Regions from separate parts of the Cryobacterium sp. TMB3-10 genome, predicted to be linked through region 2. Evidence: riboswitches for the same ligand, from Rfam matches in the RefSeq annotation. Region 2 holds a riboswitch; the other holds the start of a gene.
What was found. A riboswitch is a leader RNA that binds a small molecule or an ion and turns the genes downstream of it on or off. The one in region 2 is predicted to bind thiamine pyrophosphate.
Positions count from the first base shown of each region.

Region 1: it holds a riboswitch for thiamine pyrophosphate, as region 2 does, so the genes downstream of both, E3T22_RS11265 (ECF transporter S component) here and E3T22_RS05825 (hypothetical protein) in region 2, are expected to answer to the same signal.

Region 1 is NZ_SOGH01000020.1:667,729-675,087, forward strand. Features, by position in the region: gene E3T22_RS11240 (D-alanyl-D-alanine carboxypeptidase family protein) at 1-757, shown strand, start outside; gene E3T22_RS11245 (hypothetical protein) at 780-1,040, opposite strand; gene E3T22_RS11250 (ATP-binding protein) at 1,075-1,641, opposite strand; gene E3T22_RS11255 (energy-coupling factor transporter transmembrane protein EcfT) at 1,655-2,449, opposite strand; gene E3T22_RS11260 (ABC transporter ATP-binding protein) at 2,446-4,008, opposite strand; gene E3T22_RS11265 (ECF transporter S component) at 4,019-4,696, opposite strand; TPP riboswitch at 4,728-4,838, opposite strand; gene E3T22_RS11270 (hypothetical protein) at 4,921-5,247, opposite strand; gene dinB (DNA polymerase IV) at 5,257-6,540, opposite strand; gene E3T22_RS11280 (hypothetical protein) at 6,625-7,242, opposite strand; gene E3T22_RS11285 (LLM class flavin-dependent oxidoreductase) at 7,271-7,359, opposite strand, start outside.
Region 2 is NZ_SOGH01000013.1:57,696-65,054, forward strand. Features, by position in the region: gene E3T22_RS05810 (nitrate reductase subunit alpha) at 1-1,727, opposite strand, end outside; gene E3T22_RS05815 (metalloregulator ArsR/SmtB family transcription factor) at 1,904-2,566, opposite strand; gene E3T22_RS05820 (formylglycine-generating enzyme family protein) at 2,831-3,727, shown strand; gene E3T22_RS05825 (hypothetical protein) at 3,864-4,586, opposite strand; TPP riboswitch at 4,577-4,677, opposite strand; gene E3T22_RS05830 (fructose-specific PTS transporter subunit EIIC) at 4,765-6,909, shown strand; gene E3T22_RS05835 (hypothetical protein) at 7,064-7,359, opposite strand, start outside.

The sequences.
Region 1 (7,359 bases), on a different contig from region 2:
GGCCCGCTGGGCGTTCGGCTCCGTCGACGCCTACCTCATCGCCGCCAACGCCTGGCTGGCCGCCAACGGCATGCCGAACACCACGGTGGTCGACGCCAACGGCCTCCTCGACGGCAGCGCCGGGACCGGCACCGACTTGGCGCGCGTCGCGGGCCTGGCCGCGACGAACCCCGTGGTCGCGGACATCATCGCGCAGCCGGCATCCGCTCTGGTCGGCCAGCGCGGCGTCAGGAACACCACGGAGTATCTGCCCGAAGAGGGGATCACCGGTATCTCGCGCAGCTACACCGAATCCGGCGGGGTCTGCTTCCTGTTCACCGGCACCGTCGTCGCCGGCGAGAAGGCCTTCACCTTCGCGGGTGCCTTCCTGGGCGAACCGGACTACGACACCCTCACGGCCGACCTGACGGCCCTGATGGCCTCGGCGCGGGCGGGGGTCACGGAGCTTCCGATCCTGGCGGAGGGTGACGGATACGCGACCCTCACGACGGCGTGGGGCGATTCGGCCGATGCCGTCGTCGCCACCCCCAAGACCCGCTTCGGCTGGCAGGCCGCCGCCGGCACCGACCCTGTCGTGACGCTCGACGACGTCACGACGGGGCGTGCGGGAGCCAAGATCGGCCGGGTCACGGTGGATGCGTTCGGGGAGAGCGTCTCGTCGACGTTGGAGCTCGACAGCAGTCTGACCGACCCGGGTCCGGGCTGGCGCCTGCTGCACCCGGTCCCCGTGGTCAGCGCCCTCGTCGCCAGCTGGTAGTCAGCGGGTGGGCGTAACCGGTTCAGACCGGAGCGTCGTCAGATTCGACGGGATCGCTGTCCGACGAGTCGAAGGCGTAGCGCACGTGCAGCTTGCCCTGCACCTCTCGACTGTCGACCTCGTCGTACCAGAACAGCGATTCCATGCTGTCGACGGCGGCGACCATGCTGATCCGGGCGTCGTGCTTGCCGTGCAGGAGCACGCGGCTGTCGGTCTGGCCCTCGAGGGGACCGTCCACGAATTCCACGGTGTACTCGGTGTTCTCACTCTGCGGGGTAGTCATGACCCCAACTTACTGCTCAGGCCCGGTTTTCGCCTCAGGCGCCGCCGGAGCGCCCAAGCCCAGGCGGGGTGCCCGTGAGACTGACGCCGGCCGATAGTTGGGGCTGCTCCCGGGCTCGGTAGGCCTCCCAGTCGTGCTGCCACTGGTCCCAGTGCGCCTCGAACCCGCCGCCGTCACGGGCCAACGCCCGCCGCTTGCGGATGCCGTCGTCGGCATCCAGCCACACCCTGACGTCGCTCAGGGACGCATGCGCCCGGGCCAGGGCACCGCAGCCCTCGATCACGAGCGGCCGGTCGGGGTCGACGCTATGCCATTCGGCCGGGACGGCCCCCGCCCAGTCGTACCGCTGCCAGGCGGCTGGCCGGCCGGCATGCCGGGCGCCGAGCACCAGCCGGCCGACCTGGTCGACGGCGGCGTCCAGGCCGCCCCAGCCCGGGTAGATGTCATCGAGGCGCACCAGTGTCGGCGCCACCGGTCCCGGCCAGGCGGCCAGCACGGCGTCGGCGAGGGTGCTCTTGCCCGCGCCGCTGGGACCGTCGATGAGGATCACGGCCCGGTCGCCGACCGGATTGCGGTTCAGCGCCCTGACGGCGGCGAGCACCGGTGCGACCAGGTCAGGCGAGCACAAAATGCCACGTCCCCGCCAGAACGGCTGCCGAGATCGCCGCGGCGGCGATGGCAGCCCCGATCAGGACGACCAGTGTGTCACGCGCTCCGAAGACCGATTCCCTGGCCCAGGTGCGCGGTTCGTCGCTGCCGAAACCCCGGGCCTCCATGGCCGTGGCGAGTTTGCTGCCCCGTCGCACCGAAAGAACCAGCAGAGCGAAGGCGAGTCCGCCGAACCGGCGGGCGCGGCCGCGCAGGCCGCCGCCGTCGCCCACCCCGCGGGCCCGCCTGGCCAGGGCCAGGGAATGCCAGTCGTCGATGAACATGCCCACCAGGCGCAGCCCGGCTAGGGCGCCGAGCACGAACCGGGCCGGCAGGCGCAGCACCTGCGCGAGGCCGTCACCGAGGTCGGTGGGATCGGTGGTGGCCAACAGCACGATCCCGGGGATGCCGATGGCCAAGATCCGCAACCCAATCGCGAGGGCCAGGGCCACGGACCCCTCGGTCACCGATACGAAGCCGGCGCTGAACAGCACGGCGCCGGAGTCCTGTCCGTAGAGCACCGTGGTGAGCACGGCGAAGGGAACCGCGATCCACACCGGTGCGGTGCGCAGCCAGAACTGGCGGGCGCTCAGCCCGCACCAGGCCAGCAGCACAGCCTCGAGTGCGAGGGCGACCGCGGCCGAGACCCAATCGATGGACAGCATCAGGGCGCAGCTGATCACCAGCGCCACGGCGAGCTTGGCGACCGGGTTCACTCCAGCGATCGCACTGGGCCGGATCTCCGGCGTCATCAGGCTCACGACGCCTCCCTTCCGGCGGGCGCGCGCAGCCCGGCGGTCACGCTGCGGCCACTCGCCGGCCCGGTTCCAGGCACCAGGGTGAGGCGCGCATCCGCCAGCGCGGCCACGAACTGCTCATCGTGCGTGACCGCCAGGACGGCGGTGCCGGTGTCCAGCAGTTCGGCGAGGAGGCGCACCAGCTCGGCCCAGGTGCGGGAGTCCTGCCCGAAGGTGGGTTCGTCGAGGACGAGCAGCCGGGGCCGGGTCGCCAGCACCGTCGCCACGGACAGTCGGCGCTTCTCGCCGCCGGACAGGGTGAACGGGTTGGCGTCGGCGAGACGGTCCAGCCGCAGTCTGTGCAGCAGCGCGTCCACTCGCTCAGTTTGCTCGGCCCCGCCCAGGCCGAGGGCGCGGGGGCCGATGGTGAGCTCGGCACGCACGGTCCCGGCGAGGAACTGGTGCTCGGGGTCCTGGAAGACGGTGCCGATGCGCGCCAGCAGGTCGCGGGAGCGCCATCGGTGCGGGGCCGGCCCGAGTCCCCCGGCGAGGGCATCCGTTGCGGTCAACCGCCCGCCCGCGGGGGCCAGAAGCCCGGCCAGGGTGAGCGCGAAAGTCGACTTGCCGGTGCCGTTGGGTCCGGTGAGAGCCGTGGCCGTGCCGGCGCGCAGGGCGAGGTCGAGGCCGTGTGCGACGACGACGGCCTGTTTGCGGGCGAACGGCACCCGTCCGACGGCGAGGTCATCGGCGCTGAGCAGGACTTCCGCGCCGGGACCGTCGGAGCGGGGGCGCCGGTCGGGCGTCGCGGGTGGGAACCTGGGTATCCACACTCCGGCGGCGGCGAGCCGCTCCCCTTCGGCGCTGAGCACGCTGTCGGTGGGTCCGTCGGCGAGGATGCCGCCGGCCGGGTCGAGCACCACGATGCGGTCCACGACGTGCTGCCAGACCGCGACGCGGTGCTCGATCACGATGAGGGTCGCACCCGACGCCTCCACGGAGCGCAGCACGGCGTCGCGCACCTCGACGACACCGTCAGGGTCGAGGTTGGCGGTGGGTTCGTCCAGCAGCACCAGGCCCGGGCGCATGGCGAGCACCCCGGCCAGGGCCAGGCGCTGCTTCTGGCCGCCGCTGAGCGCGCTGGTCGGGTGCCGCAGAGGCAGGTCCAGGCCCACGTCCGCGAGGGCCCGACCGACCCGGGGCCAGATTTCGGCGCGCGGAACGGCGCGGTTCTCACAGCCGAAGGCGACGTCGTCGCCCACCCTCGCAAGCACGACCTGCGAGTCCGGGTCCTGCAGCACGAGGCCCACCCGGCCGCGGGACGCGCTGGGGCGGCGGCCGTCGATGAGGAGTTCGCCGGTCTCGTCGCCGTCCTCGTCATCGCCGAGCACACCGGCGAGGGCGTGCATCAGCGTGCTCTTGCCGGCTCCGCTGGGTCCGAGCACGAGCACCCGCTCCCCCGGGCGGATGTCGAGATCGAGCCCGGAGACCGCGGGGCGGGACCGGCCGGCGTGCCGCCAGCCCCAGCCGGAGGCCGTGACCCTGGCGCCGGTCACGGCCGGGCCTCGGCGACGCGGAGCGGGCATCCGGTGCGGGTCACCGGGCAGGCTGGGTGTCGACCCGGTCGGTCGGGCCCGATTCGCGGCCGGCGGCGAACCGGCTCAGCGCGCCGGTGCGGGCGAGTCCGCGCACCGCCAGCCAGGACAGCAGCCCGGCGAGCACGGTACCGGAGACGACGGCGGAAACCAGGTAGACGATCTTGGGGCCGATGTCGAGGGCCGCGTAGCTGGTGAAGGTGGTGTCGAGCAGACCAACGGCGATGCCCGCGCCGGCGCCGGCCAGGAGGGCCACGCCCAGGCGCCAGTTGGCGTACAAGAACAGGGCCAGCACGATCTCCGCGCCCAGCCCCTCGACGACACCCCAGATCAGGGTGGAGAAGCCCCACTGGGTGCCGATGAGCATCGAGACGACGGCGGCGACGACCTCGGTGTAGACGGCCGCACCGGGCTTGCGGATGATGAGTCCGCCGAGCACCCCGGCGAACAGCCAGCCGCCGGCCAGGAGTCCTTCGAGCCCGGGGGTGAAGGCCAGGAGGGCGCTCAGCGGCGACCAGGCCAGGCCCCATGCCCAGAAGATCACGCCGCTGGCGACGCCGATGACGCTGGCCACGACGATGTCGACGACCCGCCATTTCAGCACCCGCGGTTTCCGCGACGTGGAGGGAGAGGTGGCGGACGAAGTCCTGGAAGGCTGGGTGTTGATTGACGCGTGCACTGTACGTGCCCTTTCCGTAGAGGAATACTGGGCACGGGATTGAGAAGCCTCCCTGCGCTGGCATGATCCAGATCAGGTTCGACGGTCGAAGCTGAAGTAGCTTCCTCTCAGCCCGGTTCACCGGACTCCCGTGTTCAGCTTCGAGTATAGAACTCCCCGGGCGCATCCGGGCAATGCAAGGCGTCGCGCGACAATTTCTGCGCGCGAGGATCTCGCTGCTAGTGCTAGCGCTTGAGCGCGCGGATGATGCGCGCGATGGCCTTGCCGGCGACCCAGACGAAGGGGATGCCGACGGCCAGCAGCGAAATCACATTCGGTTCGAAGCGGGCCGCTCCGCCGGACTTAACGTAAGCGCCGATCGGGATGGCCATGCCACCGCCGCCACCGCCGGCCGCCGCGGACTCGTCACCTTCGCCGCCACCGCCAAAGCCGTACTGCACCAGGGCCACCGGAACGATCGTGACGCCCTCGATCTGCACGGGGTCTCCGTAGGCCGACCTGACGCCGATGGATCGAGCGTTTTCTGCGAGCTTCAAGGCGAGATTAGTCATGGTGAGAGGCTACTCCCCCTCTCCCTGCGGCGTCCCGGCGTTCGGTGTTCCGAACGGATGGACATCACGCTTCGGAGCACTTCCGCCGCCCAGCTGCGAGGCCGGCCGCACGATCCCCCGGCCGAACCGGGCGGTGACGGTGTCCACGGCCAGTTCGGCTTCCCGCCAGTCGTCGTCATCGTCCCACAGGCCCATGCCGGCACCATCGCCGGAGCCGAGTTGCTCGGCCCGCACTCCGATCAGGCGCACCCGGATGCCGCGGGCCGCGAGCACGTCGAAGCTCGCGGTGACCTCCTCGTATATCCGCCGGCCCACGTTGGTGGGCTCGGCCAGGGTGCGCGACCGGGTCACCGTGCTGAAGTCGGCGTAGCGGAGCTTGAGCACCACAGTCCGTGCGACGAGGCCGTTGCCGCGCAGCTTGGCGGCCACCGCATCCGCTTGGCGCAGGAGTTCGCTGCGCAACCGGGCGACATCGGTGACGTCATGTTCGAAGGTCACCTCGTGGCCGACGCTTTTCTCCTCGCGTTCGAGGTTGATCGTGCGCGGGTCGATGCCCCAGGACAGATCGTGCAGTTTGTGCGCGCTGGCGACGCCGACGGCACGCTGCAGCATCTCGAGGGGGGCGTGCGCGATATCGCTCACGTGCCGCAGCCCGAGCCCGAGCAGCACCTGTTCGGTGCTGGCGCCCACCCCCCAGAGGGCGCCGACGGGCAGCGGATGCAGGAAAGCGATTGTGTCCTCCGCGGGGATCACCAGCAGCCCGTCGGGCTTGGCCCGTCCGGAGGCCAGCTTGGCCACGAATTTAGTCGACGCGGCGCCGACCGAGCAGGTGAGTCCGGTCTCGGCGAACACACGGGCGCGGATCTTCCGCCCGATCTCGGCGGGTGAACCGTGCACACGCCGGGCGCCCGCGACATCCAGGAACGCCTCGTCGATGCTGAGCGGCTCGACCATCGGCGTCATGTCGGTGAAAATGCCCATCACCTGGCGGGACACCTCCACGTACCGGCCCATGTGCGGCTCGAGCACGATGGCGGCCGGGCAGCGGCGCAGGGCGATAGCCATCGGCATAGCCGAGTTGACCCCGTACTTGCGGGCGACGTAATTGGCCGCTGTCACCACGGACCGACCGGAGCGGTGGCCGATGACGACGGGGAGGTGCACGAGTTCGGGGTGGTCGAGCAACTCGACGGACGCGAAGAACGCATCCATGTCTATGTGCAGCATGGTGGCGGTCGTGTCGTCGACATCGGCGCCGGTGGTCTGCCGGTCGCTGCCATCCTGCCTGCTCACGCCGCACCACACCCTTCTGCCGCTCCGGCCGGAACCAACTCGAAGCTACCTTCGAGAGTACAGGCAGGAGGGGTCGGCATCGAGCTAGAAACCGCCGAAATCTCCACCGCCGCCGAAATCGCCGAATCCGCCGGAGTCGCCACCGAAACCGCCGCCGGAGTCACCACCGAAATCGCCGCCGGAATCGCCTGAGTCCGCCGTGGTCTCGGCGCCCGAGTCGGTGCCGGCGTCACCGGCCGCATCCGCCTCGCCGCCCATATCGGGCAGGAACGCGCCCACCAGCGCCGAGCCGACAACGTAGCCGGCCACGGTACCGAGCAGGGAAGCGCCGAGCATGCTGCCGAAGCCGGGGCCCTGCCGGCCGCCGGCCTGGTCGCCGCCGAAGACCCGGTCCAGGGTGCCCGGCTGGCGGAGTTCGGCCCGGGTGGCGGACTTGGCCAGGGTGGCCGGTTCGGCGTTCGCCGGGCGCTCACCCTCCATCGCGTTCTCGGTCAGCTGCTGGAAGAGCAGGTCGCGCTGCTCGTCGGTGAGCTTGCTGAACGCTTCGGTGTGCACTTGTTCAATGGTCTCCGGCGGTGCGGTGCGCAAGAGGTACCTGTAGCGTTCCACGGCGATCTCGTCGTCGGTGCGCTGCGGGGCCGGCGCGGTGCGGGTCGGCTCCGGTTGTTCGGGTCGGCCCAGGAGGCGATCGAGGAATCCCATGAGTCTGCTCCTTCGCTTTGGTGTCAGCCTAGGCGGCACCAGCCCGGACCGACAGGACCGTGGCCAGCGACTCCAGCGCTTTCACAGGGTCGGGACCGGCCGGGATGAGGACAACGC
Region 2 (7,359 bases):
GCCCACCCGCCACCGTTCACGCCCTGGCAGCCGGTCATGGTGGTCAGCGCGAGGAAGGCGCGGTAAATGGTGTCGGAGTGGAACCAGTGGTTGGTGCCTGCGCCCATCAGGATCATCGAGCGGCCGCCGGAGTCTTCGGCGTTCTGCGCGAACTCCCGGCCGATCCGGGCCGCGGCCTGCGCCGGCACGGAGGTGATCTCCTCCTGCCAGGCGGGGGTGCCGGGCGAGGAGGCGTCGTCGTAGCCGGTGGGCCAGACGCCGGGCAGGTTCAGTTCGTCGCGGCTGACGCCGTACTGGGCCAGCAGCAGGTCGAAGACCGTGGTGACCAGCTGGCCGGCCACCATTCGCACGGGCACGCCGCGGCGGATGACGCCGGCGCCGCCGGTGTGCTCCTCGCCCTCTTCGCCGGTGAGGGCGGAGACGTCGAAGCGGGGCATGTCGATGGCGGCGCTCCGGCCGTCGTGGTCGGGGCTGTCGGCGATGGAGAGCAGCGGGTCGACGCCCTCCAGGTCGAGGTTCCACTTGCCGGCGTCGGTTTCGCTGAACCGGTGGCCGAGTGAGCCGTTGGGCACGACCGCGTGGCCGACCTGGTCGAGCAGCACGGGCTTGAAGGTGGCGCTGGCGACGGTGGAGGCCGTGTCGGGCAGGGCATCCGCGGTGAGGAACTTACCGGGCACGTAGGCGTCGCCGCGCGGAGTGAGGGTGATCAGGTAGGCGGAGTCGCTGAACTTCTTCATGTAGTCCACGAACTGCGGGGTGCGCCGGTCGACGAGGAATTCCTTGAGCACGACGTGGCCCATGGCCAGGGCCAGGGCGCCGTCGGTGCCGGGGTGCACGGCCAGCCACTCGTCGGCGAACTTGGAGTTGTCGGCGTAGTCAGGCGAGACGGTGATAACTTTCTGACCGCGGTAGCGGGCTTCGACCATGAAGTGCGCGTCGGGGGTGCGGGTCACCGGGACGTTCGAGCCCCACATGATCAGATAGCTGGAGTTCCACCAGTCGGCGGATTCGGGCACATCCGTCTGGTCGCCGAACACCTGCGGGGAGGCGACGGGCAGGTCGGCGTACCAGTCGTAGAACGAGAGCATGGTGCCGCCGAGCAGGGTGATGAACCGGTTGCCCACTCCATGGGAGACGATCGACATGGCGGGGATCGGCGAGAAGCCGGCGATCCGGTCGGGTCCGTAGTTCTTGATGGTGTGCACCTGGGCGGCGGCGACGATCTCGGCGGCCTCGTCCCAGCTGGCGCGCACCAGGCCACCCTGCCCGCGGGCACTCTTGTACGCCTTGGCGCTCTCCGGGTTGCCGGTGACCTCGGCCCAGGCGAGCACCGGGTCGCCGGTGCGGGCCTTGGCCGCGCGGTACAGCTCGAGCAGCACACCGCGCACGTAGGGGTAGCGCACCCGGTTGGGCGAGTAGGTGTACCAGCTGAACGCGGCGCCGCGGGGGCAGCCGCGGGGCTCGTACTCTGGCGAGTCCGGACCCACGGAGGGGTAGTCGGTCTGCTGGGTCTCCCAGGTGATGATGCCGTCTTTGACGTACACCTTCCAGGAACAGGAGCCTGTGCAGTTCACGCCGTGGGTGGACCGCACCTCCTTGTCGTGGGTCCAGCGGTCACGGTAGAACGAGTCGGCGTCGCGGCCGCCCTCGAGGAACAACGAACGCAGGTCTGGGGAGGTTTCACCGCGGCGCAGGAACCGGCCGAGGTTGAGGATTGAGTCGGTGATGGGACCGTCGCTGCCGGGTTTGGCGGATGTGGCCCCGGCTCGGCCATTTCGTGAAAAGACAGAATTCTTGACTGATTTCACGAAGATCTCCTAGCGCTGCCGGCGTCGCCACGGTCAGCGATGCCCTCTGCGCAAGTCTCCCGAGTGCGGAAAACCGCTACAACCGGGAAACGCCGTTAATAATCAGCGGGAGCGTAAATGACCACGGGCGGCACCGCCGCGGCCGGCTCCAGGACCCGCTCGAGCAGGTCGAGGGTGCAGATGTCCGGCCCGACCAACGGATGCAGCCGGTCGGCCCGCAGCGGGCCATCCGTCTGTTCGAGCAGCGTCTTGATCAGGCCGAAGTGCACAGTGCACACCTCGGGGTGCAGCTTCACCATCTCGCTGTACGGACAATCGTGCAGGTGCACGTGGGTGCCGTCAGAGTCGTGGTCGGAATCGAAGCCGCTGGCGTCGAGGTGGTCGTCGAGCGCGTCCATCTGGCACTGGCGCGGGGAGGTGTCGACGGTTTCGAGGGGCAGGAGCCTCCGCACGAGGTCACCGCGGCGCTGTGCGGCTTCGGCCTTGGCCGCGCGCACCGAACCGGGCTCGGCGGAACCGGCCGCCGCGCTGTAGAGCATGCGGGGGCGACCCTTGGTCTCGCGGGTCTCCGGCTGGCAGGTGATGAAACCATCGTCGACCAGGCGCTGCAGATGTTCTCTGGCGGTGTTGGGATGCAGCCCGGCCGCCTCGGCGAGGTCGCCGACGGTCATGGTTCCGCGACGCTGCAGGTGCAGGAGCAAAGTGATCCTGCTGATCGAGGCGAGCGTGCGATAACTCGGGGCGGAGCGGGGAACCATGGAGCCCAGTATGGGCCACCGTCCAATCTGGCGGTACCCCCTGCCCCTGATCGGGCGCCAGCTTCTACTCGCCAGATGCCGTGAGTCGCCATCAGGAGGGGCGAGCCTGGTCCCGCCGGCAGGGTGGTCGCGGCGACGGAGGAGCGCTAGGGTCTGCGCGTGACGACGGATGAGCACGGGTGCTGCGCGCCCGCACACGAGGTGATACGCCAGGCCCGGCTGGCCGTGGGCGTAGACGATGCGGAGGCACCCCCGGGCACAGCCATGTCCCAGCTCCCCCCGGCACCGGCCGCTCCCGGCTCACTCGTCCGGCATCACCTCGACCAGGCGCTGGTGCCGGCGCAGGTCTTCGCCATGGGCGACGCCGACGGCGCGGGCAATCCCGGCGACGGCGAGACCCCCGTGCACGAAGTGCGGCTGGATGCCTTCTCCATCGACACGACGACGGTCACCAACGCCGCCTTCGCCCGGTTCGTGGCCGATACCGGGTATCGCACCGAGTCGGAGCTGTTCGGCTACTCCGCGGTGTTCCACCTCGCGTTGCAGGCCGACATCGATGACGTGGTCGGCCAGCCCCCGCAGACACCCTGGTGGCTGGGGGTGCGCGGCGCGGACTGGGCGCATCCGGCCGGCCCCCGTTCGTCGCTCGACGGGCTGGCCGAGCATCCGGTGGTGCAGGTGAGCTGGAACGACGCGCTGGCCTACTGCGCCTGGGCGGGGCGACGGCTGCCGACCGAGGCCGAGTGGGAGTGCGCGTCGCGCGGCGGGCTGGCCGGCCGGCGCTACCCGTGGGGCGACGAGTGGGAGGAAGGGCAGCGCTGCAACATCTGGCAGGGCCGGTTTCCCGCGGTGAACACCCTGGCCGATGGCTGGCTCAGCACCGCCCCGGTGCGGGAGTTCGCGCCGAACGGCTACGGCCTCTGGCAGAGCGTGGGCAACGTCTGGGAGTGGTGCGCCGACTGGTGGGCGGAGGGCTATTACGCGCACTCCCCCGCCGAGAATCCGGCCGGCCCGGCGACGGGCGAGCAGCGTTCGATGCGCGGCGGCTCGTACCTCTGCCACGACTCCTATTGCAACCGGTATCGCAACTCCGCTCGGGCCTCCAACACCGCGGATTCCGCGGCCGGCAACGTGGGCTTCCGCACCGTGGCGCTGACCTGATCCGGCGCCGCCGAAGCACAACTCGTGCTCGATTCCGCCGGCGTGGCCGACCGCCTCGTCATTCCGGGGCGATCGCCGGTCGGCGGCTGGGAATCGCAGGAGTCATGCATCCGCGGGTGCGGATGGTTGTGGTCTGCTACCCCGGCGCGTGCAGCCGGGGCGCGTCGAAGAAGAGCAACTCGAGGGCCGCCGACCGCGCGAACACGGCGCGCATGAGCGCCCGGTCGACGGCCGTCGCGGTGGCCGCCGCGGTGTCGGTGAGCAGGATTGCCTGCCGGGTCGCGGCCGCGAACCCCTCGTCGGCGTAGGTCTCCAGCCAGTCGGCGTACGGATGCGCCGCGTCGCGCCGGCTCGCCGTGAAGCCGGCGTGCAGGCGCTCGCCGACATCCGCGTAGAGCCAGTAGCAGGGCAGGACCGCGGCCAGCAGCACCGCATAGTTGCCTGCCGCGCTGACCGCGACCAGGTGGTCGACGTAGGACCGGGTCACCGGGCCGGGCGCCGGGCGCGTGTCATGGCCGGTCAGCCAGGTGCGGTGCAGCTCGAGTTCCACCTCGATGCAGTTGGCGGCGCCGGTAGCCCAGAATTCCCGTTCGGCGGGGGTGGGCGCCAGGACGCTCGCCTGCGCCAGCACCCGGGAGTACGCGGCGAGGTAGAGGGCATCCTGGGCCAGGTAGTAGGCGAAGTGGCCGGCGGACAGGCTGCCGTCGCCGAGTTCCGCGATGAAGGGCAACGCATCGATGGCGGTGCGGGTTTCGGCGATGTCGGCCCAGAGCAGCCTGCTGAACGGTTCGGTGCGGCCCGGCTCCGGCCGCAGATCCGGGTCGGCATCCCCGCGTGATTCGGCGGCGTGAACGTTCATGGCGACATCCCTTCGCTAGTGCTAACTAGTCAGGTTCGACGGGTTTGGATCTCAGCGTCCGCATCCGGCGGAGGCACCCCGTGTCGCGTCCCACCCTAGCGGCCGGCAGGGCCGAAAGACTCTCGAATGCACCGGGCGCCGAACTGTACGCTGGACAGGCTGCTGCATTCTTCACCGGGTGAGCACGCGCTCCATGGCCGACGGGCCACCGGTCGTCGGCGTCGTCCTGGAAGGACACCGCACCATGCCTGACACCCCGACCGACACCACCATCGCGCCGCCCACGGTGTTGATCCTGGCGATCACGGCCTGCCCAACGGGCATCGCCCACACCTACATGGCTGCCGAGAAACTCGACGCGGCCGCCACCGAACTCGGCTACGAGATCCGGGTCGAGACGCACGGGTCCGTCGGAGTCGAAGGCACCTTCAGTCAGGCCGACATCGACCGCGCCGACGCTGTCGTCGTCGCCGCCGACACCCAGATCGACCTGTCCCGCTTCGGGGGCAAGCGCATCGTCTCCACCCGCGTCTCCGACGGCATCCACCGCCCGGCCGCGCTGATCGCCGAGGCGCTGGCCGCCGCCCCCACCGGCCGCGCCGCCGTGACCACGGATGCCCCGGCGAGCGCCGGGAAACGCGACATCGGCGGTTTCATCTACCGCGCGCTGATGAACGGCGTGTCGTACATGATCCCGTTCGTCGTCGTCGGCGGGCTGCTCATCGCGATCTCGCTGTCGATCGGCGGCGAGGCCACCCCGCAGGGACTCGTGATCCCCGAGGACAGCTTCTGGTTCACCATCAACCAGATCGGCGTGCTCGGCTTCACCCTGATGGTGCCGATCCTCTCCGGCTTCATCGCCTACGCGATCGCCGACCGGCCCGGGCTCGCACCGGGCATGATCTGCGGTTGGATCGCCACGACCGGCTCCTTCTACAACTCCGAATCGGGTGCCGGCTTCATCGGCGGCATCGTCACCGGTTTCCTGGTGGGCTTCGTGGCGCTGGGCATCAAGAAGATCACCGTGCACCGCTTCATCAAGCCGATCATGCCGATCCTGGTCATCCCCGTGATCACCACCCTCGTCGTCGGCGGCCTGTTCGTGCTCGCCCTCGGCCAGCCGATCGCCTGGGTGTTCTCCTCGATGACCGACTTCCTCTCCAGCCTCGACGGCGGCAGCGTCGTCGTGCTCGGCCTGATCCTGGGCGCGATGGTCGCGTTCGACATGGGCGGCCCGATCAACAAGACGGCGTTCCTGTTCGGTTCCGCGCTGATCGCCTCCGGCAACCCAGGCCCGATGGGCATGGTCGCCGCGGCCATCGCCGTGCCGCCGCTGGGCATGGGGCTGGCCACGGTCATCCGTCGCCGGTTCTTCACCCCGGTGGAACGCGAGGCCGGCATCGCCGCGCTGTTCATGGGCTTCTTCGGCATCACCGAGGGCGCCATCCCGCTCGCGGCGGCCCGCCCGCTGCAGGTCATCCCCGCGAACGTGCTCGGTGGCGCCGTCGCCGGTGCCATCGCCGCGATCGCCGGGGTCACCAACGCCGTGCCGCACGGCGGCCCGATCGTGGCCGTCTTCGGTGCCGTGAGCGGCGTGCCGATGTACTTCGTCGCGATTCTCTCCGGTGTGGCCGTCACCGCTCTGGTGTCGGTGCTGTTGATCGGCATCTCGGTGCGCAAGGTCGTGCCGGCGGATGCTGCCGCGGTTGCGGTCGCCGGTGCCGCTGCGGATGCCGCTGTGCCGGTTGCCGCGCCGGGTGCTGCGGCGAGTGCCGTGTCGCCCGTGGCTGCGGCGCCGGTTCTTGCCGCGCCTGCTGCCGCCGAGCCGGTGGCCCCCGCCCCGAAGACCGTGCTCGACTACATCGACGAACGCACCATCGTGCTCGACATCGACGAGACCGACCGGGACGCCGTCATCCGTCGTCTGGCCGGTCTGATGCAGACCACCGGGCGGGTACTCGACGTCGACGCCGTCGTGCAGGCGGCCATGGACCGTGAACTGATCAGCACGACCGGCATCGGCGAGGGCATCGCGATTCCGCACGCCAAGTCCGACGGCGCCACCTCCCCGGTGCTCGCGTTCGCGCGCAGCCGAGACGGCGTTGACTGGAACTCGCTGGACGAGGCCCCTGCGCACCTGATCTTCATGATCGCCGTGCCGGAGGCCGCCGCCGGCACCGAGCACCTCAAGGTGCTCGCCCAGCTGTCCCGCAGCCTGATGAAGCCCTCGTTCCGCGCCTCGATCGAGATGGCGGCCACCCCGGCCGACGTGCTCGCGGCACTGGCGTCCTCGGTGCGGCCGGCGACTCCCGCCGCGCACTGACCCCCGTCCTGGACCGCACGTCGGGGCGGACTTTTTCGGGAAACACCGCCGCGCGCGCCTGCGCAACGCGGCGTTTCTCGAATTCCTCCGCCTTTACGTACCGAGTTCGGCCGAGTCGGCCCGGTCGGCCGCCGCCGCCCGAGTGAATGCGGCGCTACCGCGCGCTGCCGGCCGGCGCATCCCTCTGACCCGCCCTGGTTGTTCGCAGGGCGATGCCCGCCGCGGCGAGGCCGAGCGAAGCCAGGACGAGTGCCGTGTGACTCCAGCCCGAGGTGGCGAGGACCGTGCCTCCGCTGGCTGCGGCCCAGGTGCAGCTACGGCCGAGCGGCCACCAGGAGAAGCTGCCGCTGACGACGCCGGCGCGCTCCGACAGCTCGGCGAGGGGAGAGAACGGCCCCTCCACGGCGCAGGCGTAGTCCAGGCCGCCGTGCACCGCAACGAGGTACGCGC